DNA from 4 places in the Sporolactobacillus caesalpiniae genome. Region 1 is predicted to be linked to each of the others. Evidence: riboswitches for the same ligand, from Rfam matches in the RefSeq annotation. Region 1 holds a riboswitch; each other region holds the start of a gene.

Region 1 (7,726 bases):
CTTTTTTTCGCTCATCATGAGGCTGGTCTAAAAGAAGGATCACAAAAGGCATGACACAAGGAAAGGCAATTAACAGATAAAGCAAAATCGTCTCACCGATTGGAATGCGGAAACCGACAAATAATAAAAAAATTGCAAGGAATCCAAAATATGTAAGATAGAGTAGTGTATACATGAAATTCTTCCTTTACGTTTGCTCATCATTCTTAAAATTATTTTTCCCGAGATGAGGCTTATTATTCTTGATTTTGTTTTGTTTTATTGAAACAGCACTGACCAGCCTGTTGACTGCGTTTCCTTTTTTAAATAAGCTGTGTTAAAGTATGGAAGGAGAAAGGCAAATTGTTGATTAGTGGAAGGAAATTGATATGAAATCGGCATGGAAAGTCATTCGGGAACAAGTGAAAAGCTTGTATCTCATCAGGCGCTTGTCCCTTTATGAATTAAAAAGTGAGAATACGAACAACTATCTGGGGATGGCATGGGTCGTCATTAATCCGTTAATTCAGATCGCAATTTATTGGCTGGTTTTTGGTAAAATTCTAGGCAGAAGCAATGACATTCCGGTTGATAATGGGGTCGATCCTCCTTACATTATTTGGTTGATCTCAGGAATTATTGTTTGGTTTTTTGTACAGCCGTCCATCATTCAAGGATCGAAATCAATTTATTCACGTATTCGCTTCATCGCCAAAATGAATTTTCCGATGAGTGCGATACCAAGCTACGTCATTCTTGAAAAATTTTATCAGCATTTAATGATTACGGGAATTGTTATTGTAATTCTGCAATTCACAGAGTATAAAATCAGTATCTATATGATCCAGCTTCCTTATTTTATGTTTGCCGCGCTGGCATTTCTGTTTTCCGTATCGCTGATTACATCGACATTTTCAACAATCGTACGCGATGTGCATCAGATCTTGATTTCGCTCATGCGTATGATGTTTTATCTGACACCATTTCTATGGGAGCCCGCACGACTTGCGGACGCCGGACTGCCGGACATATTCCAGAAAATATTATTGCTCAATCCGATGTATTATCTTGTACAAGGCTACCGTTCAACACTGCTCGGCGCTTCTTGGTATGGGATTGATCACATTGGCTATACCGTATACTTTTGGGGATTTGTTCTGGCGGCGCTGCTTTTCGGTTCATTTATACATCTGAAATTCAGAGATCATTTCGTAGATTATTTGTAAGGGGATCTCCATTCATGGAAAAATCGGTTATCGTAAAAAATGTAACAAAAAAATATAAAATGTATGCGAAAAACTCCGAAAAAATCTTAGATTTGATTTCGCCAAAGGGCTACGGAAAGTCTTTTTACGCGCTGCAAGGAATCAGCTTTGAAGCGAATAAAGGCGATGTGATCGGGATCATCGGTGTGAACGGATCGGGGAAGTCCACGCTTTCTAATATTATTGCCGGAATCATTCCGCCCACCTCCGGAACGGTTGAAATCAAGGGGGAAGCGGCACTGATTGCAATTCAATCGGGTTTGAAGAAAGAACTCACCGGTCGCGAGAACATTGAGCTTAAATGCTTGATGCTTGGGTTCGATAAAAAGCAGATTGTTGAATTAACACCGCAGATTATTGACTTTGCCGATATCGGCGATTTTATTGATCAACCGGTGAAGACGTATTCGAGCGGGATGCGTTCACGGCTCGGCTTTGCAATCTCCATTCATATCGATCCGGATATTTTGGTGATTGACGAAGCTTTATCTGTCGGAGATCAGACCTTTGCGGATAAATGCCTTGATAAAATGAATGAGTTTAAGGAAAAAGGCAAGACGATTTTCTTTATCAGTCATTCCATCAACCAAATGAAGAAGTTTTGCGATAAAGCGCTTTGGATTCAATATGGGCATGTCGAAAACTATGGTTCAATGGCAGAGGTTATGCCGCAGTACGAAAAATTTATTAAAACGTACAAGAAGATGACAAAGGCAGAGAAAAAGGCGTTTCAGGAAAAAATACGAAAAACCAGAACGACCAAAGTATAAGCGCCCTGAGCGCTTTTTTTTGCAAAAAAAATCCGCATTTAAATGCGGATTCCAATTAAAAAGTGAATTGGGGTTAGGGTTATTTGTACTATTGCCATGTTATCCAAAAGCTAAACATTATTTTAAAAAAAAGATTGTTGATTGTGCCTCATTTTCATATATTCTCAATAACGAACAATTGAAAGCGCTTTTATTGTATAATGGTGTTTAAAAACATGGCGCATGCGCATAATGATTCTTAATTGAATCATTCTGTGTGACTGCCTTTTGAAGAATACGAGCGTAGTTACCTGTATAAGCCGCTGTGCGGGAAGGGGGGAAGGGTGCCGGTCAAGGAAACTTATGTAACCGTTTACTTGTCTGCAACCCTGTTCATTCATGAAGCGTATTAACTTGTTGAGAAGAGCCGTCGAGAACCGGAAAAAATATCTGATTCAGGCATTAAGACAAAATGTTGAGATGAAGGAGTCTGATCACTTGAATGAATGGACACTCTCCGAACTCGAAAATGAATGGAAGATCTATCAGAAAAAAAACAATGAAGATATTGGTTGAAAAAAACAATAAGGGCAGGTATGCGGGCTTATTTTTGATAAAATAGGTTAGAAGTCCGCTCAATGCGGATGTGGAGGTGAAGATCGGATGAACGACTATCCAACTTTCTCTGATTTTTATGGGAATAAAGTAACGCTTGCGCTTTCGTCAACTCCCTTTTCGGAGAACCCAAAGCATGTTTGGGTCCTTTGCAAATTCCATCGTCAATGGCTGCTTACGATGCATTCAAGACGCGGTCTTGAGTTTCCCGGTGGAAAGGTAGAACCCGGCGAGCGGCCGGAAGAAGCAGCCAGAAGAGAAGTATTTGAAGAAACAGGTGCCCATGTTGACCGGTTATATTTTATAGGTCAATACCAAGTCGACGGCCAAAACGAGCAAATGGTAAAGAATATTTACTTTGCCAGCGTTGACCAAGTAACTCTGAAACAGGATTATATGGAGACCGATGGCCCAAGGTTTATCAGTTATATTCCTGAGTCAATTAAAGAGCGGAAACAGTATAGCTTCTTGATGAAGGATCAAGTGCTCCCTTTATCGATGAAAGCCATTCGTCAAAGAAAATGGACACCGGTGACCGAATTACAAGTCTGACTAAAATCAAAACCACCCGTTCACACGGGTGGTTTTTGATTACAACTAAAGACTTGCAAATCGCAAGCAGTTGAAACGGTGATCATGAATAGATCGGTCCGGCGCTGCGAATCTGCTCCGGAACATCCGAAAATTTCTTGAAATTCGCTTGGAATTGCTGAGCGAGATGTTGGGCAGCTTGAGTATATGCTGAATGATCCGACCACGTTTTCCAAGGTATCAGCACATGATCGGGAACACCCGGACATGATCGTGGAATATGCAAACCGAAAATGGGATCTTTATAGATGTCTTGATCACTTAGTTTGCCATTTAAGGCGGCGTCAATTATCCGTCTTGTGTACGAAAGATCAATGCGTTTGCCAACCCCGTACGGCCCGCCGCTCCAACCGGTATTCACAAGGTAAACGGTCACATTGTTTCGCTTAATTGACGTCCCAAGGAGTTCGGCATACTTTATCGCCGGAAGCGGCATAAATGGAGCGCCGAAACAGGTTGAGAAGGTCGTTTCGGGATCAACAACGCCGCGTTCTGTACCGGCTAATTTACTCGTATAGCCTGAAAGGAATTGGTACATCGCTTGCTCCGGGGAAAGTATGCTGATTGGCGGAAGTACACCAAAAGCATCTGCTGTCAGAAAAATAATTGTGCTCGGATGACCGCCAATACTTGGAAGCAAGGCATTGGCAACAGCATTCAGCGAATACGCGGCACGTGTGTTTTCTGTCAAATCAGCATTATCATAGTCAGGTTTGCGATTTTTCTGGGAGATGACAACATTCTCAAGAATGGTGCCGAATTGAATACTGTCATAGATTTGCGGTTCTTTTTCACGCGACAATCGGATGGCTTTGGCATAGCATCCGCCTTCAATATTGAACACACCATCTGTCGACCATCCATGCTCATCGTCGCCAATTAAAGATCGATCCGGTGAATTGGAGAGAGTTGTCTTTCCCGTTCCTGATAATCCGAAAAATAAAGCGACACGTCCGTCTGATCCTTGATTTGCTGAACAATGCATCGACATGATCCCTTTTTGAGGCAATAAATAATTCATAACAGTGAAAATGGATTTTTTAATTTCTCCTCCGTACTCAGTGCCGCCGATTAAAATGATCCTGTACTTCATGGATATGATGATAAACGCTTCGGAGCGTGTGCCGTCAACAAGTGGATCTGCTTTGAATCCTGGAGCGGCAAGGACCGTGAACGCAGCGTGATGATGTTCCAACTCCGAGTTGGTTGGCTCAATAAACAGCTGCCGGCAGAATAGGTTCTGCCAAGCATACTCATTAACAATCTGAATGGCGAGGCGATGCTCCGGGTCTGCACCTGCGAAGCCGCGAAACACATATTTGTCTTTTTTCCCTGTCAGGTAATGAACAATTTTCTGATAAGCATTAAGGAAAACGCTTTCATTTATTTGCTGATTCCTGCTCCAGTCAACTAATTCGCTTGTCACTTCATCCTTAACGAAAAATCTGTCTTTAGGCGATCTCCCTGTATATTTTCCGGTTGTAACAGCAAGAGCGCCGTTATTAGTTAAAACGCCTTCATTTTTCTTCAGTGCATGTTCAATAAGTTCAGGAACGGATAAATTAATGAACGAGTTCCCGGTATGCAGCAATTCAGAGATGGGTGTTTCAAGGGACGCATGGTACATGGAATCAACCCTTTCTGTGTACGTTAAGAATGTTTAAAATTCAGAGGAGTATAGAAGCAGCTAAAACTTCGCATTCGCCAGAGGGCTTGACGAAGCCAAGTTGTCTAATCAAAAAATTTTCACTTACTATTTATAGTATAACGCATTAGAAATAATAATACCTACTAATAGAGGGTGTTCAAAAAGTCCGGGAAAAAGGCAATGAGGATCTTCTGCTAACAGCATGCACGTCCTGTGCCAAACGCAGAAGTCACCGCATCCTGTGGAAGTTCTGCGTCAGCTTGTTTCTCCGCTCCTCACGTATTAACAGGGGATCTTCAACTAATACCGTGCACGGCCCTGTGCACAACGGTGAAGCCATCACGTCCTGTGAAAGTACGCGCGGGTAGCTCAAAACTGCGCTTCCTTGATCTTCGACGCTCAGGACGAGCTAGTGTCAGGCATGACACGCGACGTGGCGATTTGCCTGACCTCGGCTCTTTTTGTCCTCCTTTTTGAACAGACTCTAATAGATTAACAGTGTATGTGTCACGATGCAATGGACAGTGAAATCAGAATTTCTGTGAATCTTAGTTTTTTCAATCTATACTATTCTGCAATGTTTGCCTGTGACAGTCGCGAGGAATTCGTTGACAGTTTTAATCCCCTGCGTTATGATGGGATTTACATACGGCTGCTCTTATTCCGAGTAGGCAGAGGGACAGGCCCGATGAAGCCCGGCAACCGGCCGAATAACGGCACGGTGCTAACCTGCAGAGAAAAGAGATTGTTTCGTCTTTCTTCTGATAATAAGAGGCGCGCGATAAGAATCGGCCTATCCTTAATTGGAGTGGGCTTTTTTCATGCCTTGAAAACAAAAGCAGAGGGATCGAGTACCGTTGACACCATTTTGTATATAATGTTTGAAAGGCAGGGTGAAGAAAAATGACGAAGAAGTATTCAAGACGCTTGTTCACTTCCGAATCGGTAACTGAAGGCCATCCGGATAAGATTTGCGACCAGATTTCAGATGCAATTCTTGATGAACTCCTTAAGGGGGATCCAAATGCAAGGGTTGCTTGTGAAACTGTGGTTAATACTGGACTTGTCCTTGTAACAGGTGAAATTTCGACTTCCACCTATGTGGATATACCGAAAGTAGTTCGCCGTACGATTCAGGAGATTGGCTATAACAATGCGAAATACGGCTTTGATGCCTCTAACTGTGCAATTTTAACGTCTATTGAGGAACAATCGGCAGACATTGCGCAGGGCGTTGACAAGGCGCTTGAGGCGCGTGAGGGCACGATGTCAGATGATGAGATTGAAGCAATTGGTGCCGGAGATCAAGGATTGATGTTTGGTTTCGCAGTCAATGAAACACCGGAGCTGATGCCGCTCCCAGTTTCACTCGCGCATAAGCTTGCAAAAAGGCTGGCTGACGTTCGCAAAAACAAGACGATCGGTTATCTCCGTCCCGATGGAAAGACTCAGGTAACGGTTGAATACGACGAACAGGGCCATCCGGAACGCATTGACACAATTGTCATTTCCACACAGCATGATCCAGAAGCGACCGAAGAACAAATCAAGAAAGATATTCATGAGTTTGTAATTCGGCCGACAGTTCCGCCGAACTTAATTGATGAAAAAACCAAATTTTTCATTAACCCTACCGGGCGCTTTGTTATTGGCGGACCACAAGGAGATGCCGGTCTGACCGGAAGAAAGATTATCGTTGATACCTACGGCGGATACGCGCGTCATGGCGGCGGCGCTTTTTCAGGAAAAGACGCGACGAAAGTTGACCGCTCGGCCTCTTATGCGGCCCGATATGTCGCAAAGAATATTGTCGCAGCGGGATTGGCTGAAAAATGTGAAATTCAATTAGCCTACGCCATCGGTGTCGCTGAACCGGTATCCATTTCCGTGGATACCTTTGGCACCGGGAAAGCAACTGAGGAACAGCTTGTTCAGTTGATTCGCCATAATTTTGATCTTCGTCCGGCAGGTATTATTGAGATGCTTGATTTACGCAGGCCGATCTATCGACAGACGGCGGCTTACGGACACTTTGGCCGAACCGACATCGAACTCCCATGGGAGAAGACCGATAAAGCAGATTTATTAAAACAGCAAATACACTCTGAGTCTAAGACCCATTAACTTCTTGCACGCAAAATCGCTTTCCACGCCCTCGGGTGTGGATAAGCGATTTTTTTCACACTGATAGGATAGCATAAAAAATATTTGTTTCAAGGAAACGACGGCGCTCACATCCTATGAGCAACGTCGAAGCCACCGCATCCTGCGGAAGTGTGTCCTGTGGCTCACCGAACACTAGGCCGTCCATGACCTTCGCCAGAAGGCTTGGCGAAGCCAAGTTTTCTAACACTGGTAAGAATGTATGGCGTTTTGCTTTGCCGGTACGACGATAAGGTCATAAGATTCGGTTGGGCGATCAGGGAAGCGCTCAATCTGAGAAATAAACGGAAAAATTCCGCTTAATTAGAAAATGAATGAAAAAATTGCTTAAATAGACGGATAATTTCCGCTTATCGAATCGAAAAACGTGAAAATGGCGGGTTTTTCTGTGTATAACCGGAAAAATTACCCTTATGTACCTGTAAAACAGGCGCCAGGATGCAAATAAGCGGAAAATCTCCGCTTATTTTACTCGTTACTTAATTAAGGATCAAAATGATTTGTGAAATAGAAATGTCTGTTCACGCACAAGGTTGATGATTCAAAACGGTATTTGGAGCAAAGGAACCTTCGCTAATGACGCATGTCCTGCAAGCAACGCGAAAGTCACCGCATCCTGCGGAAGTAAGGAACAGGCGCTCTTTGTTCGGTTTTTCTTATAGATAAGTTCGCATAAGCAGACTGATCGTTTGCTATAATAGGTGATAGTGAGATGT
Region 2 (7,726 bases), on a different contig from region 1:
TAAAGCGAGAAAGAAGCTCGGGATGCTCGTTCCAATAAAGGATGCTGTGACAATAGTGTAGTCTTTCCGTGAATATTGATGTGTTGCGCTGTAAATGGCAATAGGAATCGAGAGCGCAATACTAATGAAAAGAGCACTGCCCATGATCAGCAGTGTGGGTCCGACATGGCTGGCGATTAAATCCGATACAGGCTGAAAACTTTTATAGGAATAGCCGAAATTTCCATGGAGCACTTGATTGAGCCACACGAAATATTGGACATAGAAAGGCTTGTTTAATCCGTATTCAATTGCCTTCGCATTCACAGCGGCTTGAGAGATCTTAGGCCCATGGATCATTTCCAGTGGATTACCCGCATAGCTCATGAACAGGAAGTCAATGACTGTAATACCCATGAGAATCGGAAGAGCAAATAGAATTTTTTTTATGACATATTTTCTCATAGTCCTTTTCCCTTCAGAATGGAGGATTTCACATAATGACTCGTGTGCCGATCAATAAGCTTGAGTGGTGAATCATCATCTGCGTTCCAAAGCCCATGAGCGTTTGCTTCCGATTTCATCGATTTAACGAGAGGACTCGCGATTGGAATCGCATCTTTTAAGACTTTGGTATAGGGATGAACAGGATGACTGAACAGTTCGGCGGATTCAGCAATTTCAAGAATTCGCCCTTTATTCATCACGGCAATCCGATCACTTACGTAGCTAACGGCACTGAGCCCGTGACCAATAAAAAGCATTGATAGATTTAGTTCGTCTCTTATATCTTTAAGTAAATTTAAAATCTGGGCTTGAATGGAAACATCAAGCGCTGAAACGGGTTCATCACAGATTAAGAGCTCCGGTTTAAGCGATAGAGTGCGAGCGATGCCGATTCTCTGCCGCTGCCCTCCCGAAAATTCGTGCGGGTATTTATCTTTTGAATTTCTGGAAAGACCGACAAGGTTAAGTAGATGGTCAATATATGCATCGACTTCATGCTTTGGAACGATATGGTTCACCAAGATAGGTTTTGCTAGAATAGTAAAGACATTTTTCCTCGGATTTAAAGAAGAGTAAGCATCTTGAAAAATCATCTGTATCTTCACTCGGTTCGCTTTCTTTTCTTTAGGCGTGAACGTCGTCGTATCTTTGCCGTAAAACTGGATAATCCCTGATGTAGGCTTTTCCAATCCGACAATTTGCTTGCCTACGGTTGTCTTTCCGCTGCCTGACTCGCCGACAAGTCCCAATATTTCTCCTTTATTGATCTCGAAGGATACATCGCACGCGGCATGGACAACAGCTTTCGTAAAAAATGAGGCGGACTGAACCTTATAGATTTTATTGAGTTTAATGATTTTCAATACACTATCGTTACCCATCATTGTTCTCCATTCAGCAATTCTTCCGCATAGTGGCAACGTACATACGATCCCTGTATTTTTCTAAATGGTTGGACATTTTGCACACATGCCGGTCGTCTGAACGAACATCGATCAGCAAAACGACATCCTTTTATCTGGTAATATGTTTCTGGTACAACACCTTTTATTGGTTCAATTATCTTTGATTTTGAAAGCGCGACATCAGGAATCGACTGAAGAAGCGCTTTTGTATAGGGATGTTTCGGGTACAGGAAAATGTCGTTCACTTTTGCTTCTTCAATGATTTGTCCTGCGTACATCACTGCCACTCGATCCGCCATCTGGGCCACGACGCCCATATCATGAGTAATTAAGATCAGAGCCATATTTCTTTTTCTTTTTAATTGATCGAGAAGATTCATGATTCCAGCTTGAATGGTAACATCCAATGCCGTTGTCGGTTCGTCGGCGATCAGAACCTTAGGATTGCACGCCAGTGCGATGGCTATAAGCACGCGTTGCCTTTGTCCCCCAGACAATTCGTGAGGATACTTTTTTAAGATCAATCCATAATCAGAAAGACCTACTTGGTTCAGTAGGTCAATCACTCGTTCTTTTTTCTCTCTGCCGGAACATTTAAGATGGGCATCAATGATTTCTTCTATTTGGGTTCGGATAGTGAATACAGGATTGAGACTTGTCAACGCATCTTGAAAAATCATGCTGATCTGATTTCCACGGATCTTATCCAGCTTGTGATCCGTGAGACGCTGTAATTCCTGATTCTCAAATTTGATTGATCCGGAAGTAACCTTGCCGTTGTTTTTTAATAATCCTAAAACAGAAAGCATGGTGATACTTTTACCGGACCCTGATTCGCCGACCAGACACAACGTCTCGCCCTTATCTACATGCAAACTGACATCGTGAACAAGAGTCCGCTCTTCGGAATGAACGGTATAGGTGGTTTCCAGATGTTTGATTTCAAGCAAATGATCCATTGAAACTCATTCCTTTATTTACAAGCTTATTTTTTCCATTCCCATTTTTCAATCGTGTTGAAGGAACCGTAGATATGCGGTTGAGCATTTTTGAGATCCTTATTATAAGCGCCTAGCGAACGTAAAATATATGCTGAGTAAACAGGAACATCTTTTTGAACGATTTTATTAATGTTGCTGTACAGCGTTTTTGTTTCTTCTGTATTCTTCGCCGATTGAATCTTAGAAAGATTTGCTGCTAGTTGACTATTTTTATACTGCGGCCAGTCTCCATCACTGTTGACGATCCAATCAACATCCGGGTAAGGATCGATTGGGGATAGCGTATATTGAACGGCGAACAAATCGAATTGATGCTTTGAAGCTTTGGTCAGAAGGTTGGACAGATCTTGAGTCTGTACATTCACTTTTATACCAATTGTCTTCAGATTTGCTGCGATAATATCGGCTGCTTGGACAAAGGTGCTGTCACCAGAATTGACGAGAAAAGTCAATTCCTTCGATTTGTCCCAATGCGCTTCTTCAACGAGTTTTTTTGCCTTTTTCAAATTGAATGCGGCCGGTTTGATCGATGAGTCAAAATACGGGCTGTATGACGAAAGGAATCCATCAACGATCTCACCATTTCCATGCAGCAAACTCTTCACTATTTCTTCACGATTGGACGCCAGTTGAATTGCCCGTCTAATACGAACATCGGAAATCGTTTTAGTATTTATTGAAACGAGCTGATTGGTGAGCGGCTGCTCCAGTACTGTTTTTACGTTGCCTAATTTTTGAACGTTTTTATAATCTTCTTGTGGGAATACACCTAATGTTTGTTGCACAAAATCAATTTCACCGGATTTAAGTCCAGAGTACAACTGGCTTGATGGCACAATTTTTATGTTCAGATTTTTGATTTTCGGAGCGCCTCTCCAGTAGTCTTCATTTGCAGTATAGGAGATGTAATGATTGGAATCATATTTTGTTAGCCTGTAGGGACCACTGACGACAGTTGGTTTATTGAACCAGCTGTATTTGCCCAATTGATCAGGGCTGACATCTTGTAATACATGCTTTGGAATGGTAAATAGATAGCGCCCAATTGTATTGTCAAAGGTTGCGATCGACAGTGGGGCTTTTGTAACGAATACTACTGTTTTGCTGTCTATCTTTTTCACGCCGGCAATGCTTTTTGCTCCATCCGGAGAGTTTCCGCTATCGTTAAATCCTTTTAGCACGGCATAACCGCCTATATTTACATTTCCAACCTTAGGATTGGTTAATCTCAGCACCGAGAAGATCACGTCATCTGCCGTAATTGCTTTGCCGTCCGACCATTTTGCTTTTTTATTAATTTTGACGGTAAAGGTCCGATTGTCTTTTGTTGTCACGCTGTCCGCTAACTGACCGACAACATTCAGTTTGCTGTCAAGCTCAATTAATGGCAGAAAATTGAGCCCGATGGCATATTTCCCTAGTTCAGTTAGATCCACGAGCAACGGATTGATCGTGGACAAGGAATCCGTTGCACCGATTGTGACTGTGTTTTTATTGACTTTAGTACTGCTGCTTTTTTTGTCGGACGCACTTCCGCATCCCGAAAGCGTCAAAATAATTAATAGAAAAGATAAAGCTAGAATCATTCCTTTTTTTAAATTCATGGATACTCCCCCTCGTCTCTGTAATGAAATAAACGAACTAGCCTAGGCGTTCAATTTTTAACGTATAGAAACAGCCGCTTTTCACAGAATCAGAAAAGCAGCTGTTTTCGCTGTCTCTTCTTATCTGCCAGAATTTAATCTGCAGGAATTGACACCATGCACAGTGTGCTGGTTGTCGGGTTTCATTGGGCCAGTCCCTCCACCACTCTTGATAAGACCTTTAGTGTTCAATTTTAATAAAGGTGATGTAAAACGTTCTTACAACACATTCCCAGACGCGTTCCGGGAGTTCGTTACGATGATCATTAGATATAATTCATACTAATCCTATGTCAATTAAATTTTATCGAATTACTTGGTTTAAAAAGTGTAAGTGACATAAAATTGTAATATTTTCTTTGTTTGAGTATTCAATTGGTGAGTACGGAACAACCTGAACTGAATAAGTTGAGGCGTTTTTTTGGTAAGTGAATTAGGAAGGGATCGGAAATCGAGTTGTTTCAAGGGCAAGAAAGCGGGTGTCCCCAAAGTCCGTTTTTGACTTTGAGACACCATACATAAATTATGAATCAAGAGCACAGGTGTGAGACTCATACACGGGATCAGCGAATCAAGGGAGACCCCGCAGTTCATGGGTATTAAGCGAGGAGATTTCCGGGTCGGCCGTGGAAAGCGAGCAACCGGAGCGCAGTATAAGAGTTGTTATACAGACAGCCTCTGTTCCATATAGGATGTGTATCGTTCATTTTAGTTAGCAATGTGATCCAAAAGATAACTTATATCTGTGATGATCAGTTTTCGATTCTTGACCATCAGCGCGCCGTCACGTTTTAACTCACCAAGCATTCGATTGACGCTGCTGCGCGCACTGATACCGCAGAAGCCGGCGATGTCATCATTTGTTAACATGAAATCAATCAAAATCCCCTCACGCACTTTGCGCCCGAATAAATCAATCAGACTGTAAATAAAGGCGCAAACCGCGCCTTTTTTTCCATTCATGATCATTCGCTGGGAACGGAAAATATTCTCCGATAATTTCTTACGATAATAGCTTTTGATATAGTTCTGCAGCTCCGGTGTCGCATTGACATATTTCCAAAAGGTGACGCGATCCACTTGATAGAAAGTCGCTTCGTTGGATTCCACACGTACATTGAATGGCTGTTCCGTAAACTTGGAAACCTCATCTCGAAGCAACGAGATAACATCCGGTTTTACGATATAAGAGAGATTAAATTCGCGTCCATCTTGAAGAATAATGCTGTTTTTTATAATGCCCTTCTTGAGAACATACGTATACCGTTCTTCAAGGCCGTGATAAGTCAGATAGGTGTGTCTACTTTTGTTAATTGTCGGTACATTGTGTGCGTCCAGAAAATTAATTAAATATTCGATTTCACTTAATACCATGGATTTTTCCTTCCCATCACAATCATTCAAGTTGAAAAACAGAGATACAATTGTTACATTTAACTCTATTTTAACGGTTTTTCACCTAATGTTTGTCACAAATAAAGTGAACATTTGTTAACTTTTTTTGATGATTGCATACGGAACGGACAGCCTTTTTGTTTTGATTTATAACAGATGGTGCACGTAGAAAAGGTTGTGTGACCTGGTGATGCGCATGTCACGTGTCACTTTTTCTCATACTAAGGATCACGAATCTTTGATACTTGCTTCTTTGTAACGCAAAAAGATCTGAAAAGAGGGCTGTTATTTTATGGTTAGCATTGAACTTCCTTATGACAAAACAACAATCGAGGCTAATCTGCCCGATCACAATTATGCAGGCAAATTAGTATCCCAAGCAGCAACTTACCACACAGATCGATCGGAAAACGAGATCGTCGAGGATTCGCTTAATCATCCAATTGGATCTGCGTCTTTGGAAGAACTGGCCAAAGGCAAGAAAAATATCGTGATTATCAGCTCGGATCACACGCGTCCGGTTCCGTCGCACATTATTACACCGATCCTTTTGCGACGGTTACGTGAAGCGTCTCCAGATGCGCGCATCCGTATTCTTGTTGCGACTGGCTTCCACCGTCCGTCCACTCGCGCTGAACTTGTTAACAAATATGGACAAAAAATTGTCGATGAAGAAGAAATCGTGATGCATATCTCGACCGATGACGCGGCGATGGTTAAAATCGGCCAGTTGCCGTCCGGAGGTGACTGCATCATCAATCGAATCGCCGCCGAAGCCGATTTGCTGCTTTCGGAAGGATTTATTGAATCGCATTTTTTCGCCGGATTTTCCGGAGGACGCAAATCCGTGCTTCCAGGTGTTGCTTCCTACAAAACGATTATGGCCAATCACTCCGGTCCGTTTATTGATTCAGACAAGGCGCGTACCGGAAATCTGAATCACAATCCGATTCACAAGGACATGGTCTACGCGGCACGCACAGCAAATTTAGCATTTATCGTGAACGTTGTTCTTGATGAAGATAAAAAAATTATCGGGTCATTCGCTGGAGATATGGAAGAGGCACATCGAGAGGGCTGCAAATTTCTTCGCGAATTGTCCAGTGTAACGAAAATTGACTGTGACATCGCTATTTCTACGAATGGCGGCTATCCTCTGGATCAGAACATCTATCAGGCAGTAAAAGGGATGACCGCGGCAGAGGCGACAAACAAAGAAGGCGGCACGATTATCATGGTTGCCGGCTGCCGAGACGGACATGGCGGTGAAGGCTTCTATCATAATCTCGCGGATGTTTCCGATCCGAAGGAATTCTTGGATCGCGCCATCAATACACCGAAACTGAAAACGATTCCGGATCAATGGACGGCTCAGATTCTGGCACGGATTCTTGTCCATCATCATGTAATTATGGTTTCTGATTTGGTCGATCCCGGACTGATTACCGGCATGCACATGGATCTCGCCACTTCTCTTGATCAGGCACTTGAAATGGCCTACGCGCGCGAAGGCAAGGACGCTAAGATAACCGTCGTTCCTGATGGACTGGGTGTCATTGTCCAATAAGGGTTTCGGTAAAAGAGGAGAGGTGGACAGAAAATGGAAAAGGACGAACTGCATGCGCTGTTTCAAGATATTGCTGAACCTAGTCAAGCCGCGACACGTGGAAAAGACAGCGGTTTTGCGGATCTCGGTTTTGCGAAGGTTGACCTGACGCGCAAGCAGCGCAATGGCTATCCGGAAGTGATTTACGGCGAAGGGAAAACGACGGAACAAATCATCGGCATCATTGAGACAATGCGCAAGCAGACGGTGAACATTTTATGTACGCGCCTCTCCTCAGAAAAATTTGAACAGATAAAAAAAGTTGAGCCGGATGCTGTTTATTACAAAGAAGCACGCTGCGCGCTCGTGAATCGTGCTGAAGTGAAGAAAACCAGCAGCTATATCGCGATTGTGACCGCCGGGACCTCTGATATTCCAGTTGCCGAAGAGGCGGCTGTAACCGCGGAAGCCTATGGAAACCGTGTGGAACGAATTTATGATGTCGGTGTTGCCGGTATTCATCGGCTGTTTGCCCGTTTGGATGTCATTCGCGCAGCCAAAGCTGTGATTGTCATTGCCGGTATGGAAGGCGCGCTCGCCAGTGTTGTCGGCGGCTTGATTGACAAACCGCTGATTGCTGTGCCGACAAGCGTCGGCTACGGCACCAACTTAAAAGGAGTGACGGCGCTACTCACGATGCTCAACAGCTGCGCGTCGGGAATCACCGTGGTGAATATTGACAATGGCTTT
Region 3 (7,726 bases), on a different contig from region 1:
AGTGAAAGGGATCAGTCATTTTTTTATGGCCGTCGATCTTGGTTTGTTTGGTGATCCGAATGCGATTGCAGAGGCATTATCCACTATGCTCGAACGGATTCGATCACTTCCTCATGAACTCGGGAAGAAAATCTACACACATGGCGACAAAGAGGCAGCTGCGTTTGATGACCGCCTAAAAAATGGGATTCCAATTGATCCTGAAACGCTGAATGAAATGGCAGCACTATCAGAGCGATTGCATGTTCCTTATCAGTCGTATCTATAATTTATTTTTTGGATCAGAAATGGGGAATTTTGATGGCAGAGGAGTCAGAAAAAAGATTTGACACATTAAAAATTCATGCGGGCTATGATCCCAAACAACATAATTATGCGTCGCAAGTTCCAATCTATCAAACGGTTGCTTTTGGTTTCGGCGACTCGGAGCGAGCAGAGCGATTGGTCAATTTCAAAGAAAAAGGCTTCAGCTATACGAGAGTCGGTAATCCGACAACTGCTGTGCTTGAACAAAGAATCGCAGATTTGGATGGCGCTTCAGAGGCGGTCGCAGTCGGATCCGGTATGGCAGCTGTTTCTTATACATTGCTTAATTTGGCTGAAGGCGGCGGCAGAATAATTTCCGCCTCTAATATATACGGATCAAGCTTTGATGAATTTCGAACGCTGTTTCCCAAATTTGGGGTTCATTTTGACTTTATCGACGACATTAACGATCACGCTCAAGTGGCGGCAGCAATAAAAGACGATACCAAAGCCATTTTTGTGGAAAGTGTCACGAATCCGGACACAGAGGTGACCGATGTTGAAGCGTTAGCCAAACTGGCCCACGAAAACGGTATTCCTCTAGTCATCGACAACACGTTTCCGACACCATATCTCTTTAACCCGATCCGCTATGGCGCAGATATCGTTGTCTACTCATCGACAAAAGGAATCAGCGGACATGGAGAAGTGGTTTCAGGATTAATTGTCGATGCGGGTAAATTTGATTATGGAAACGGCAAGTTCAAGCAATTTGAGGAAAAAGAATTCGTCCTGGGAAACGAAGGAGAAGGAGTTGAGCGAAGTTTTGTCGAGGCCTTTGGAACAAAGGCCTTTGCTGCGCGAATCCGAGTCAAATACCTTCGTTTGTTCGGTGCTGTTCTGAGTCCTTTTGAAGCTTATTTTGTTCTGTTAGGTATTGAAACACTGTCCGAACGCTTGGCAAAGCAAGTAGCCAGTGCGGTGAAGATTGCCCGATTTCTGGAAGGTCATCCGCACGTCACATCGGTGCACTATTCTGGACTGCCGGATCATCCGCAGCATGAACTGGTGAACCGCTATTTTCCACGTGGCGTTGGTGCGATCTTTGCTTTTGACATCGACGGAACCGAAGCTCAGACAAAGAAAATCTTAGATTCAGTGAAAATCTTCAGTTACTTGCCGAATGTCGGCGATGCGCGTTCGTTGATCGTTAATCCGGGTCGCACGACGCATCGCGAGATTCCTTCCGCCAATCGTCAAAAAAGCGGACTCACCAATACATTGATCCGCCTTTCGATCGGTTTGGAAGATGCGGATGACCTGATCGGTGATCTGGATCAGGCGTTGAACAAGGCATTTGAGTAGGCAACTATAGAATTTGGGGGAAAAGATTATGGATTTAGGCAAAATTGTCAGGGGCGGGCCGAGTCAGTATTTGTGTACAGAGGATGCCATCAGCAAACTCGATGAACTTGTTTCGCCCTTTTCATCTGTTCATATTGTCACGGGTGAAAAATCATTTGCGGCTTTTCAAAAGGTCTATAAAAAAGAAGTCAAGTGGCCGGTTTACCGTTATGATGGAACGTCGAGTCATGAGGATATGGATCGTCTGACGCGTGAGATCGGTCAGGCGGATTTAGTTATCGGGATCGGTGGCGGACGTGTATTAGATACCGCCAAAGGCGTCAATCACCGGCTGCGCGCACAGTATATCTGCATTCCAACGGTTCTTGGCACCTGTTCCGCGTATACGCCGCTTGCTATCATCTATAATCAGCAGCATGAACATATTGGACGCGATCATTTTCAAGAATCCGCCTACGCGGTGCTCGTTGATCTATCTTTATTAATTGATTCGCCGAAAGACTATTATGTTGCCGGCATTGGAGATACATTAGCGAAATGGTATGAGGCGGAAGCAATACCGAAGGATGCGTCTCAGCAAATCGATCCCTTTGTAACACTTGGACTCAGCGCGGCGCTGCAAACGAAAAAGCTGCTGCTTCAGTATTCAGAGGAAGCGGTGGCAAGTCTGGAACGCCATCAGCTCAGTCCCGCCTTCCGTATTGTATCTGATGTGATTGTCGGTCTTTCCGGAACAGTAGGCAGCTTTGCACGCGATTACGGACGCGCTTCCGGCGCCCACGCTGTTCATAATGCGATGAGCAAGATTCCGGAGACGAGCCGTTATCAACATGGAATAAAGGTTGCGTATGGTTTACTTGTACTGCTTGTCACTTTGGGTCAGGATGCTGAAGTACGGAGGCTGCTGCCCTTTTACAAGCGAGTCGGCCTGAGTTATTCGCTGAGCCAATTCAGACTTCAGGATGCAGAGAAGGCTAAAGAAATTCTCGCCAGAGAGTGTCAAACGGAGCTCGGCTTTCGTTTTGTCTTTAAAACCTTTGATGAGGCGTTTATTCTGAATGCATTGAATCAAGTGGAAACGTTGGTAACAGAAAGCGACAGTGAAGGGCAGGCAATCGGAAAATATGGCTACAAGGCAGATGAACAGCAAGTATGAGCAGATTTGTCACTGATGAAACAGCTTACCAATCCATTTTCAAAGAACTGCACCAACACCCGGAACTGTCGCTGCATGAATATGAGACAACGGCAAAAATCAGAGGCTGGCTGCAGGAACAATCGATTACGTTGCGAGAGACCAGCTTGCCAACCGGCGTTTTTGCCGAGATCTCAGGTGACCCGAACGGACCTGCTGTAGGACTTCGCGCGGATATCGACGCATTGCCGATTCATGAACAAACCGACTTGCCCTATAAATCACGAAATGAAGGCGTGATGCATGCTTGCGGTCACGATTTTCATACGACCGCTTTACTCTGGGCCGCCGCTTTGTTAAAACAAAATCAGGAAAATCTTCCAGGCACTGTCCGTCTGATCTTTCAACCTGCCGAAGAAACCGGCCATGGGGGACTCAAAGTGGTCAAAGACGGTCAACTCAAAGGACTGGACACAGTGATCGGCATTCACAACAAACCCGATTTGCCGGTTGGAACGATCGGTATCAAGCCCGGACCACTTATGGCGGCTTGCGACAAATTTAAAATCACGCTTCATGGAGTCGGCGGACATGCGGCAATTCCCGAACGGACCCGCGATCCGATTGTGGCTGCCGCGTCATTCGTTCAGACAGCGCAAACGATCGTCAGTCGAAACATTTCGCCCAAGCATGAAGCGGTTGTGAGTATTACCAGTATTCACGGTGGCGACGTGTGGAATGTGTTGCCTGGAGAGGTTGAACTGCTCGGCACGGTACGCACCTTTTATGATCAGGACCGAGATTTGATCATTGATCGTTTTGCCGCAATCGCCGATGGGCTCCAGAAGGCCTGCAACGTGCAGATTGCTGTTGAATGGGGCCAAGGAACGCCATCCGTATTTAATGATGAAAAAATAACGCGGATTGTTCGCGCAGCAAATGAAAACGAAGTGCAGGTGGTGACACCGGAAGTATCGGTGGCCGGAGATGATTTTTCTTGTTTCCAACGTGAGGTACCCGGCGTGTTTGCATTCGTAGGATCGAACGGACCGGAAGATTGGCATCACCCTGCGTTCCATGTTGATCCTGAAGGAATCCGCATTGCCGCGGAGCTCTATTGTCGTTCTGCCGTTGCCGTACTGAGGGCATTAAAGGATTCGAACGTTCATTGATCTGCAGAAATCAGTGACATACTAATAAAAGAATAGTCCTAGTCATGCTTATCTAGAGAGGTGGAGGGATTGGCCCTGCGAAGCCTCAGCAACCGGTCGTTACGACACGGTGCTAATTCCAAAAGTAGTAATGCTTGAAGATGAGTTGAGGTCAGTAACCATGAAAAACCTGTTTCCTCTTCTTATTGATGAGAAAGCAGGTTTTTATTTTTTGCGGCAAGGACAAAGTGACTCAGGGAAGGTATCAGGAATTTGCTGAGAAGCTTAAACACCAATAAAGGTTAAGCAATAAAATCTATTAAGGAGATGTCGCACCATGGGCAGCGTTCAAAAAAAATCCATTGAAAACAGACAGGAACGGTTAATCGAACAGCTGATTGCTCATGAAGTATATAAAATAAATGGAAAGCATCTTTTTCAATTACCGCTATCCGAGTTGGAACATGAATATAAGCACGTACGGAACCTGCATTCCACTATGTAGGAGGATTCAACGATAACACAGAAATGACCCATCAATCCAACAGCCATTTACATTTTCTGGTGCAACTTTCTTTTGATCACTTTTCCATATTTTCCATAAAAGGCCAGAATAGAAAGAACGACGCCCAATGGAAGCAATGCAGCATACTGTGTGAAATGAAGCAGTAACCCTGCCGGAAGCGCCGCGCTCTGCTGAATGCCTAGTCCGGCAAGGCCGATAATGACTCCGTATTCAAAGAGACCAACAGAACCGGGCGAGGCAGGTATAAAGCCAACGAGGTTTGTTGTGGCAAAAACGGCGAGCGACATACGAAGAGATGTCACCCAGTTGAAGCCGAACGCGATCAGTCCCATCCACATGGAAAAAAGAAGGAGGATATATGAAAGAAGAACCCAAAGCATCATCTTCAGCATACCAATCGTTAAATAATAGCTGCGCAATCGCGGCACAAAATAAATAACAATCAACAGCAACACGATGAGGACAATACATGAAAAGAAAAGAATCCACAGGATAGTTAAGATCTTGGTATCTTTAAATCCAGAAAAAGGTACGGCGAGAAGTGAGATGACGATAATCGCAATCGAGTCAGCGATCGCTGGTGCCATAATTAACTTCGTCCGACGCAGCGCAGTGTAGTCGTCCGGAAAAAAAGCGAAGCGTAATCCGTCACCGATATGAAGAGGCAAAATCATATTTGCCGCATGCCCGATACCAACGATTTGCAGAGCTCTCAGACGGTTGATATTCGGGTCAATGCCTAATGTGTACCCAAGGCTTCGAATATAGTTTGAATAGATATTAAGGACAACCGAACCAAAGACTAAGAACCAATTAATTTTCGAATTGAATACAGTGTTTAGATCCAGGCCACCCAGTGTTTTGAATGAATAGTAGACGACTAAAAGAGTAATGATTATTCCCAATAGTAGCTTGAACTTCATTTTTGTGGCCATTCAGATGCTCCTGCTGCACGTTTTTTTGGACTTCAGTCGTTAAAAAAAGAATTTTCAAGCGGTTGGCAGATCTTTAGATGCATTAGTTTCCCCAGCTGTTTGTATGATCAGCTCAGCAATCTCGCGCGCAGATTCAGGTTTTCTGAATCGATACTGGCTTTGTGCGATTTGCAGGAGCTTCTCGCCGTTATTGACCAGTAATTCAGAAACCATGTCGTTCAGACGGTTTAGGTTCGTGCAATAAAGACCTAACTTGTGTTTTACGACAAACTGAGGATTCTTCGCTTCTTGGCCTCCCAGAGCGCCGGTGATGATGACCGGTTTACATAGGTTGACCGCCTCCATTAATACATTTGGGCTTGCCCGAGTGATCAGAAGATCAGCTTCCATCATACGCGCCTTTATTTCCGTAATAAATCCATAGATTGTAACGCGCTTCCCAATGTAAGGAGAAAAAGCATTCTCCATCAATTGAATTAATGCTTTGTTATGTCCGGCAATAATTGATAGGTGAATTTTATCATTGTTAAGCAATGTTTTTGCGATTTTCAGAACCTGAGTCGATCCCTGACTCCCGCTAATCAGAAGGATTGAAACAACTTCTTTTGACGCGTGGCAGTGCGGTTCGGGAAGACTGCGGTCACAGAATGTGTCGCGTACGGGGAATCCGGTTAAAAATAATTGCTCATGCGCCATACCTACCCTGAGCATCTTTTGCTGTGCCTCATTTGATGGGCATATAATATACGTTGCGCGTTTATCTGCCCAAAGGCTTGTAACGTTGTCCAGATCCGCAATCAGTGAGATAAACGGGATATCCAAATGTGACTGATCCAAGATGTCTAAAACCGAACCAACGAAAAGATTATGAACGGATACGATTATATCCGGATGAAAGGAATCGATCTGCTTTAATAGAGACTTTTTGATGCTTCGAGCAACAAACCGATTGACAACTGGTTTAAACGGATTACTTAATTGATAGAAAAGCCCCCAAAGCGCAGGGAACTTCACTGCAAACGAGTCATAATTGTGACTGGAAGAGCGCAGAACCCAGCTGCCGAGACCGAATCCATCAATTACAGTAAATTGACTATCAGGATATAAGAGCAGTAACTGCTTGCTCAATGCTTCAGTAATACTTTTATGACCGTTCCCCGTGTACTCGGATGAAAGAAACAGAATCCTATTCACAGAAAAAACTCTCCTCTAGATATCTTTATGGAGCACATCCAAATTCAACCTATTCCCTCTAATCGTCATCTTTTTATTGGCGAGAATACTTAAAATTCTTGGACGATTATACCGTTGGATAATAATATATGGAAGATTGCAGAGTACAGCAAAACCAAAAATGAAAAGTGAAATGCCGGTATGATTCCATTTTGTAAAAAGAAGCGAACTGATGATGATGCACCAATGGACCAATTCGGCACGGCATGTCTCCAAAGCGAATCTGCATAAATACTCGGTGCTGTATTGTTTCATTTGTTTCTTTGAAAAAAGGAAGGACAGAAAATCACTGAGTTCCGGCAAACTATTCTTCCATCTTTTCACGCTAAACCAATGCTGATAGAAATATCCGTCTTTTTCCCAAGCTCTCACCTTAAATAACCAGCTGTCATGGTGAAAGATAGCAATTGGGAGTTTAATCGAAATAACCGTATTAATTATTGAGATGATCACGAAAACAAGTATATTATTGATCAATGCAAGTAATTTCATAAGGATCATCTCTCTTTTGTAAATCAGGTTACCTTTATATGTGGTCTGAAGTAGGACGTCTGACCAACCCCAGCATAGAAATGATGTGAATGTTATCTTGGTCGAGAGAAAATACAAAATCTAAATTAATAATAACGCTAAATCCTAGAGAAAAGCAGAGTGTGAAAAAAAAACGAAAGAAATAATTAAAAAATACGGCTTTTCAGATTTCGTGACAATCTCGATTTTCCCTCAGCTCACACCAATGAATTACCTTTTTCAATAACGGCTTACCTCATTGTTTGCCATATAGGTTAACTATTTTTTGCGCTGATTCAATGACTTTTATTTTCAGTCTTTCAGGTTGAACCACCTCTGCTTTTGAGCCGAGAGCGAGTACCTCTCGCAGTGCTTGGTCAAAGGTTTCAAACTGGATGTTAATGATCAGCCATTCTTCATTTGGTTCATGATCTTGTATTTCTAAGGTATATCCATTCTTTGAGAGTTCATGGAAACCATCTGGATGAGTGCGAAGCAGCACTGGATAACGGGGACGTGAGTTTTCAAATTCACGGCACCAGGTTGACCAGAATGAAGAAATAGAGAATTGCTCTGGAAAAGTGAATGGCGTATGGGTCACGTTAAGCTCTGTGATCCGAGATGT
Region 4 (7,726 bases), on a different contig from region 1:
TCACTACCCTTCCATGCATCAGGACATGAGTACGAACCGTCCAACAGAAGTTGATTATATCAACGGCGCGATTGTTCGCCTTGCTGAAAAGAACGGCCTTCAAGCGCCCTATCATTCCATGTTGGTTGATCTCGTGCACCTCAAAGAAGAATCAAGAAAGTATAACGAAAAATAAACAAGAGCTATTGGCTCTTTAAATGAATAGGTAGACCAGAGAAAACTTCGGAATGTGGTCAATGTTCCGGAGTTTTTTGCGGCTTCTTATCGGTTGAGGTAAAATAGACTATAGATTTCGTTCGTGAAAAGACAAGATTGCTCATGTTTATAGGAGGATAAGATGACTAAAAAATTTAAGCGTATTCATATTATCGTACTCGATTCTGTAGGCATCGGTGAAGCCTCGGATGCCGCAAAGTACGGCGATGAGGGCTGCGATACATTAGGACATACAGCAGAGGCGATGAACGGTTTGAGCGTCCCGAATTTAGCCAAGTTAGGGTTATCAAATATTCGTCCTGAAAAGCCAATTCAAGGCGTATCGGTGCAGGAACAACCGCTCGCCTATTTTACCAAAATGCATGAAGTATCCGCAGGAAAGGACAGCATGGACGGGCACTGGGAGATGATGGGTCTGCCCGTGCTCACACCGCTGCGCACCTTTCCAAATGGATTCCCGGATGAGCTGATTCATAAAATAGAGACATTCAGTGGTCGAAAGGTGATCTGGAACAAACCGGCCAGCGGTACGGAGATCCTCAAAAAACTTGGCGAGCGCCAGATGAAGACAGGCGAGCTGATTCTCTATACATCTGGAGATTCGGTGCTTCAGATTGCTGCCCATGAAGCTGTTATACCATTAGAAGAACTCTATAAAATTTGCGAATACGCACGTGAGTTGACCATTGAAGAGCCCTATCATCTTGGCCGCGTGATTGCTCGCCCATATATCGGCGACAACGCAGATAACTTCGAGCGCACGGCTAACCGTCGCGATCTGACATTAGTTCCGCCAGAAAAGACTGTTCTCAATTTGTTGCAAGATGCGGGAATCGACACGTTTGCTATCGGCAAAATTAATGATATTTTTAGTGGGCAGGGAATTAAGGAAGGTTGGCATACGGTCAGCAACGAGGATGGTATGGAACGGTTGATCTCAATTCTGGATCGGGATTTCCATGGCCTCAGCTTCACAAACCTTGTTGATTTCGATGCCAAATACGGTCATCGCAGGGAACCGGTACTCTTCGGCAAGGCGCTCGAAGCATTCGACAAGCAGTTGGGTCAGGTTCTGCCAAAGCTCAAAGATGATGATTTACTCATTATTACTGCTGACCATGGCAACGACCCGGGATTCAGAGGAACAGATCATACACGTGAATTTGTTCCGCTGCTCGTGTATTCACCGACATTTGCGGCGGGAAAAGCGCTACCTGTTCGCAAGACCTTTGCGGACCTTGGAGCGACGATTGCTGAGAACTTCACTGTGGAACAGCCAAAGACGGGCGAAAGCTTTCTACACAAATTAGCTTGAAAAAGAGATTGGCGGAATTGAGTAATAAATAAATTGGCTGCGTTACGTTTTTCTTTAGATGCACTAAAATGAATTCGAGGTGAGCCGGTATGAGAATGGTCGATATAATCACGAAGAAGCGAGATGGATTCGCCCTGACTCCTGAAGAAATTCGTTTTTTTATTGAAGGATACGTCAGCGGATCGATTCCCGATTATCAAGCAAGCGCATTGACTATGGCGATCTATTTCAGAGATATGACCGACTTGGAAATCGCTGAACTGACTCGAGCGATGGTTGACTCCGGCGACACTGTTGATCTGTCGGCAATAGACGGAATCAAAGTGGATAAACATTCGACCGGCGGGGTTGGCGACACGACAACGCTTGTTCTGGCTCCACTCGTTGCCTCAATTGGTGTTCCGGTGGCTAAGATGTCCGGGCGCGGGCTTGGCTTTACCGGCGGCACGATTGATAAACTTGAATCCATCCCCGGTTTTTCTGTTGAAATGAGCAGTGATCAGTTCGTCAAACGTGTAAATCGTGATCATATTGCTGTCATTGGCCAGACAGGAGACCTGGTACCTGCGGATAAAAAGCTGTACGCGTTGCGTGATGTCAGTGGTTCGGTCGAATCGATTCCACTCATTGCGAGTTCAATTATGAGCAAAAAAATCGCTGCCGGTGCAGATGCGATCGTTCTCGAAGTGACATGCGGTGATGGAGCGTTCATGAAAAATGAGAAGGATGCAATCCGCCTTGCGGAAACGATGGTTCAGATCGGCAGGCATGTTGGAAGAAAAACGTCAGCCGTGATTACGGACATGTCCCAGCCGCTCGGGTTTGCGATTGGTAATGCGCTTGAAGTTAAGGAAGCAATCGATACCTTGCAAGGAAAGGGTCCGAGTGATTTGGAAGAACTGGTCTATGAACTGGGCAGCCGGATGGTCACGTTGGCGGGCAAAGCTCCGAATTTGGATGATGCCAGGAAACAACTTGAACAAGCGTTAAAACAGGGACTTGCTTTCGCCAAATTCAAGCAATTCATTGAAAATCAGGGTGGCGATCCAAGCGTCGCCGATCATCCGGAACAATTGCCGCAAGCTGATTTTCAAATAGAGCTGCCGGCCAAAGTGTCTGGGGTTGTTGCCGCGTTGAAGGCGGATCAGATTGGCCTAGCGGCTATGCTGCTCGGGGCAGGAAGATCAACGAAAGATGATACTATTAATCGTGGGACCGGAATTGTCCTGCATAAGAAAGTAGGCGATTCCGTGGTGAAAGGAGAGTCCCTCCTAACTATCCATTCGGATTCCAAACAGGTTGATCAAGTCGTGCGAAAGCTGTATCAGAATATAACCATTGCCGAGCGCGCAGATCGACTGAAACTCATTCACCAGATTATAAACTAATTGACAGAGTAAAAAAGGAGAGATTACTATGACCAACCTCGCAAACTATATTGATCATACAGCGTTAAAACCTGAAGCGACGCAAGCGGATATTCTCAAGCTGACTGATGAAGCAAAGAAATACGGCTTTGCTTCAGTGTGTGTCAACCCATGCTGGGTGGCATTCGCCGCAGAACAACTGAAGAATTCGAGTGTAGAGGTATGCACGGTGATCGGATTTCCACTTGGGGCATCAACCGCGGAAACGAAGGCATTTGAAGCCAAAGACGCAATCTCAAAAGGCGCGGGTGAAATCGATATGGTGATCAATATCGGTGCCCTGAAGAGCGGACAAGAGGAACGTGTTGAGGCTGACATTCATGCCGTCGTGCAAGCGGCAAATAAGCGCGCACTTGTAAAGGTTATTATTGAGGCCTGTTTGTTGAGCGACGATGAAAAAGTTCGTGTTTGCCGGCTGGCGGTTAATGCAGGCGCGGATTATGTGAAAACCTCAACAGGATTCTCTACCGGGGGAGCGACCCCTGAAGATGTTGCACTTATGCGTAAGACCGTGGGTGAAAAGATTGGCGTTAAAGCGGCAGGCGGCATTCACTCAAAGGCAGATGCTGAATCAATGATAGCAGCAGGTGCGTCGCGTATCGGCGCCAGTTCAGGGGTGAAGATCGTGGGCGAAGGTTTGTAATCAAAAGAATTGGTAAGCAGTCTATTGTTTAAAGCAGAGCAAATCCCGCATCAAAATTAGACTTGAAATAACGATGCTGATTATGGTATACTATTTGTCGTGCTGAATGTGTGAATGAACTGTTTTCCACGGAATGTGCACGATGAATATAGGGCGTTGGGCAAGTGGTTAAGCCAATGGATTCTCATTCCATGATCGCGGGTTCAATTCCCGTACGCCCTCTATAAGGAACCGAATGCCATCCTGTCTAAAGGGGTGGCATTTATTTTGCACATTGTATTGTAAGCGTTTACATTTTAGGCTACAATAAATAAGGGAATGTGAACAAAATGTGACGGAATCATTGAATGAAGGATTCTCTGAATTTATCGATACCGTCAAAGGGGATGGATGATTTTGGATAGAAAACGAATCGTCATTTTGGGAGCGGGTTACGGTGGATTGCGCGCATTGAAAAAACTTCAGAAGATGAGACCGGATGCTGAACTCTTTCTTATTGATAAGAATGATTACCATTGTGAGACGACTTCTCTTCATGAGGTCGCAGCAGGTACGGCGGACGCTGAGGAAATCTGTTATTCTCTTAATTTAGTCATTGATCGAAAGCGAACAACATTCATCCAAGATACGGTTACGCGCGTGGATCGGAAATTCAAACGCGTGATTCTACAGGAACACGAGCCGATTGCTTATGATTACCTGCTCATCAGCTTAGGCTTTGAACCGGAGTATTTTGGCATAGCGGGGATGGATCACTATGGATTGTCTATTTCGGATATTCCTTCAGTAACGAGAATAAGAGCACACATTGAAGGTGAGTTTAAAAAATGGACGAATGATCATCGGCCGGAGCATTTGATTATTGCTGTTGGAGGAGCGGGATTTACAAGCTTTGAATTCCTAGGGGAACTGACCCATCGCATTCCAAAATTGATTGAACGTTATCAAGTCGACCGACAATTAGTGCGGGTTATCTGCATTGAACCAACGCCTAACGCACTCCCTATGTTCAATCGGCATCTTGCTGAGTATGGCGCCCATAAACTGAGCGATCGTGGTGTTATATTTGTGATTGGCCGAGTCAGCGGCATTGATGGTGAGCAAATTTATTACAAAGCTGGTGATCAGGAGCACACATTACGCGCGGGAACGTTTATTTGGACCGGGGGTGTCAGCGGCAGTTCTGTGGTCAGTGAATCGGGCTTTGACCAACGACGTGGGCGTGTCATGGTCACTAATGATCTATCAGTAGCGGATGATGCAACTATTTTGATTATAGGGGATTGCTCGGCAGTCGTTAACCCCGAAAGCGGACGTCCGTATCCGACAACGGCGCAGATTGCGATGCAACAGGCGGACTGCGCTGCATATAATTTAAACGCAATGCTTGATGGACGTCCGACAAAGCCATTTGTATTTAAATTCATGGGGACGGTTTGTTCACTAGGAAGAGATGATGCAGTTGGAGAAATCATGGGTAGAGATTTGAAAGGCCGTCCGGCGTCAATTATGAAGAAAGTGATTGAAAATCGTTCGCTGGTGAAGATCGGCGGTGTTGAAACAATGATCAAGAAAGGCCGATTCAGCTTAAGCAAATAAGTATTTTCTAACCAGTGTAAAATGAGAATGGGCCTGCAAAAATGATTTGCAGGCCCATTCTTTATTTCATAACCCCCATAAGGCAGTTCTCTCTTTTTTTGGTGATTAGTTTGCTGCTACAGCGTCAGGAATCTTTGCGAGCGCTTGTTCCAGATCGTAAATGATGTCGTCAACCGTTTCGACACCAATGGAAACGCGGATGAGTTCAGGTGTAACACCGGTTACCGCCTGCTCTTCAGGAGTCAGTTCGGCATGTGTGGTGCTTGCAGGGTGAATGATCAGGGACTTTGCATCGGCAACGTTTGCGAGCAGTGAGAACAGTTTAACGTTGTTGATCAGTGCCTTGCCGGCTTGCAAACCGCCTTTGACGCCGAATGTGAAAATGGAGCCGGGGCCTTTTGGCAGATACTTCTTTGCGAGTTCTTTGTATGGATTGCCTTCAAGTTCAGGATAGTTGACCCAAGTGATTTTCGGGTGATTGTTCAGGAATTCAGCAACTTTGCGCGCGTTTTGAACATGGCGTTCAACACGCAACGATAGTGATTCCAGACCCTGCAGGAACAGGAATGCGTTTTGCGGGCTGATGGTTGCACCGGTGTTGCGAAGCAATTGAACACGCGCTTTCGCGGCAAATGCGGCTGGTGCCAAATCGGCATACACGAGGCCGCCGTAGCTTTTGTCAGGAGTGGTGAAATCCGGGAATTTACCGCTTGCTCTCCAATCGAATTTGCCGCCGTCAACAATGACACCGCCGATCGCTGTGCCGTGGCCGCCGATAAATTTAGTGGCGGAGTGGACAACGACGTCTGCACCGAATTCAATTGGCCGAAGGAGGTAAGGTGTTCCGAAGGTATTATCCAAAATGAGAGGAATTTTATTCTCATGAGCGATATCAGCAACCGCTTCAATGTCGAGGATGTTGATTTTCGGGTTGCCAATCGTTTCACCGTAGATTGCTTTTGTATTGTCACGAATCGCTTTACGGAAATTTTCAGGATCATCTGGATCAACAAAGGTTACGTCAATACCGAGTTTCTTCAATGTTACGGAAAACAGTTCATAAGTACCGCCATATAATGTGGAAGCAGAGACAATGTGGTCTCCACTGCTTGCCACATTCAGGATCGCATAGGTAATAGCTGCCAAACCGGAAGAAGTGGCAAGAGCTGCCGACCCGCCTTCAAGTTGCGCGATCCGCTGCTCGAAGACATCTTCTGTAGGATTCATAATACGTGCGTATACGTTGCCTGGCTTCTTAAGCTGAAAGAAGTCTGCCGCTTCATCTGCATCTTTAAATACAAATGAAGTCGTCTGATAAATCGGGACCGCGCGTGCGCCGGTTGCAGGATCAGGCACCTGTCCTGCGTGTACTTGCAATGTTTCAAACCCATACTGTCTTTCTTCTGCCATGTTCATCTCTCCCTATACCTTTGAGTGTTTTCATTAAATAAAATCTTAGAAAGGATGTGCGAGCAGATTAAAAGACCGCTTCCCGCAGAATTTAGAGGGAAACGGTCTTTACGCCGATTCGTTTCTTATCTGCCAGAATTTAATCTGCTGGAATTAACACCATACACAAGATACTGTGCTGGTTGTCGGGCTTCGTCGGGCCAGTCCCTCCGCCACTCTTGATAAGATTTATTTAATTGAATTTAGTTTAGCTTTAACATTTCTGTTTGTCAAGCATAAATACAAGTAATTTGGTAGATTTAATTATAAATATAAAAATGGCGAATGTATCATACATTCGCCGCTTTTATGTGCGCCCGGCATGGACGACAGCTAGGCGGTGAAAGTCCGCTACAGGCTTGGCAGTAGGAACTGTTAGCCAAAGGCAAGGGTGTCCACCGTGAGGTGGAATCTGAAGGAAGCCGGAGGCAAACTTCTGGGCTGATGAACAAGAACTGCATACTAAGGCTGAATAGAGACGGATAAGCCTGCGTAACAAGGTGAAGTCCAATACTGCCCGAATCTCAAACAGTATATGCAGCAGCCACATGGAAGGAAAGCGGTCGTTCTTACCCGGGGAGATCTTACAGGGGCCTCCGACAAGAGGAAAGAAAATTTCCACAGAAGCAACCGAGCCAGTGATGGTTTGGTGAACTGTAAGAAGTCAGCAGAAGCCATAGTAGTCCGACAGGACGAAGGGCTGAACAATAGTAATCTTGGAAGCAGCGGAGGTGTGAGTCATGCGACAATCACAGACAACATCAAAAGATGGCTATCTATCGAAGAATAGGATGGAATCCGAAGGTACGGTAGAAGTGTGCAGTACGACTCACGGTGAAACTGAAAGAAGAGATGGTGTGCATGATCTCATCACGAGAATCACCGACCGAATGAACTTAAATCGAGCCTATAAGCGTGTTAAGGCGAATAAAGGATCAGCCGGAATTGATGGAATGACCGTTGATGAACTCTTTCCCTTTCTCATGCGAAATAGGGATGAGCTTATCCAACAGATCACGAATGGCTCGTACGAGCCACAACCGGTAAAACGTGTGGAAATTCCCAAACCCGATGGAT

The links. A riboswitch is a leader RNA that binds a small molecule or an ion and turns the genes downstream of it on or off. The one in region 1 is predicted to bind S-adenosylmethionine.
Region 2: linked by a shared signal. The riboswitch ahead of ABWW58_RS10055 (ABC transporter substrate-binding protein) and the one ahead of metK (methionine adenosyltransferase) in region 1 are both predicted to bind S-adenosylmethionine.
Region 3: linked by a shared signal. The riboswitch ahead of ABWW58_RS09490 (Fur-regulated basic protein FbpA) and the one ahead of metK (methionine adenosyltransferase) in region 1 are both predicted to bind S-adenosylmethionine.
Region 4: linked by a shared signal. The riboswitch ahead of ABWW58_RS06845 (O-acetylhomoserine aminocarboxypropyltransferase/cysteine synthase family protein) and the one ahead of metK (methionine adenosyltransferase) in region 1 are both predicted to bind S-adenosylmethionine.

The regions. Positions count from the first base shown of each region.
Region 1 covers NZ_JBEVCB010000001.1:169,250-176,975, forward strand. Annotated here, with positions in the region: gene ABWW58_RS00785 (hypothetical protein) at 1-175, opposite strand, end outside; gene ABWW58_RS00790 (ABC transporter permease) at 369-1,205, shown strand; gene tagH (teichoic acids export ABC transporter ATP-binding subunit TagH) at 1,220-2,014, shown strand; gene fbpA (Fur-regulated basic protein FbpA) at 2,408-2,569, shown strand; gene ytkD (RNA deprotection pyrophosphohydrolase) at 2,657-3,160, shown strand; gene pckA (phosphoenolpyruvate carboxykinase (ATP)) at 3,243-4,826, opposite strand; SAM riboswitch class I at 5,503-5,621, shown strand; gene metK (methionine adenosyltransferase) at 5,751-6,971, shown strand.
Region 2 covers NZ_JBEVCB010000004.1:332,086-339,811, reverse strand. Annotated here, with positions in the region: gene ABWW58_RS10070 (ABC transporter permease) at 1-444, opposite strand, end outside; gene ABWW58_RS10065 (ATP-binding cassette domain-containing protein) at 441-1,367, opposite strand; gene ABWW58_RS10060 (ABC transporter ATP-binding protein) at 1,367-2,350, opposite strand; gene ABWW58_RS10055 (ABC transporter substrate-binding protein) at 2,377-3,996, opposite strand; SAM riboswitch class I at 4,114-4,214, opposite strand; gene ABWW58_RS10050 (Crp/Fnr family transcriptional regulator) at 4,744-5,409, opposite strand; gene larA (nickel-dependent lactate racemase) at 5,723-6,997, shown strand; gene larB (nickel pincer cofactor biosynthesis protein LarB) at 7,031-7,726, shown strand, end outside.
Region 3 covers NZ_JBEVCB010000004.1:222,749-230,474, reverse strand. Annotated here, with positions in the region: gene ABWW58_RS09510 (Ldh family oxidoreductase) at 1-268, shown strand, start outside; gene ABWW58_RS09505 (O-acetylhomoserine aminocarboxypropyltransferase/cysteine synthase family protein) at 301-1,611, shown strand; gene ABWW58_RS09500 (iron-containing alcohol dehydrogenase family protein) at 1,640-2,767, shown strand; gene ABWW58_RS09495 (amidohydrolase) at 2,764-3,918, shown strand; SAM riboswitch class I at 3,964-4,065, shown strand; gene ABWW58_RS09490 (Fur-regulated basic protein FbpA) at 4,235-4,402, shown strand; gene ABWW58_RS09485 (lysylphosphatidylglycerol synthase domain-containing protein) at 4,450-5,358, opposite strand; gene ABWW58_RS09480 (MGDG synthase family glycosyltransferase) at 5,413-6,552, opposite strand; gene ABWW58_RS09475 (glycosyl-4,4'-diaponeurosporenoate acyltransferase CrtO family protein) at 6,568-7,083, opposite strand; gene ABWW58_RS09470 (helix-turn-helix transcriptional regulator) at 7,358-7,726, opposite strand, start outside.
Region 4 covers NZ_JBEVCB010000003.1:143,627-151,352, forward strand. Annotated here, with positions in the region: gene ABWW58_RS06815 (ketopantoate reductase family protein) at 1-175, shown strand, start outside; gene ABWW58_RS06820 (phosphopentomutase) at 338-1,531, shown strand; gene ABWW58_RS06825 (pyrimidine-nucleoside phosphorylase) at 1,621-2,919, shown strand; gene deoC (deoxyribose-phosphate aldolase) at 2,948-3,601, shown strand; tRNA gene ABWW58_RS06835 (tRNA-Glu) at 3,752-3,823, shown strand; gene ABWW58_RS06840 (NAD(P)/FAD-dependent oxidoreductase) at 3,998-5,200, shown strand; gene ABWW58_RS06845 (O-acetylhomoserine aminocarboxypropyltransferase/cysteine synthase family protein) at 5,306-6,610, opposite strand; SAM riboswitch class I at 6,733-6,838, opposite strand; gene ltrA (group II intron reverse transcriptase/maturase) at 7,390-7,726, shown strand, end outside.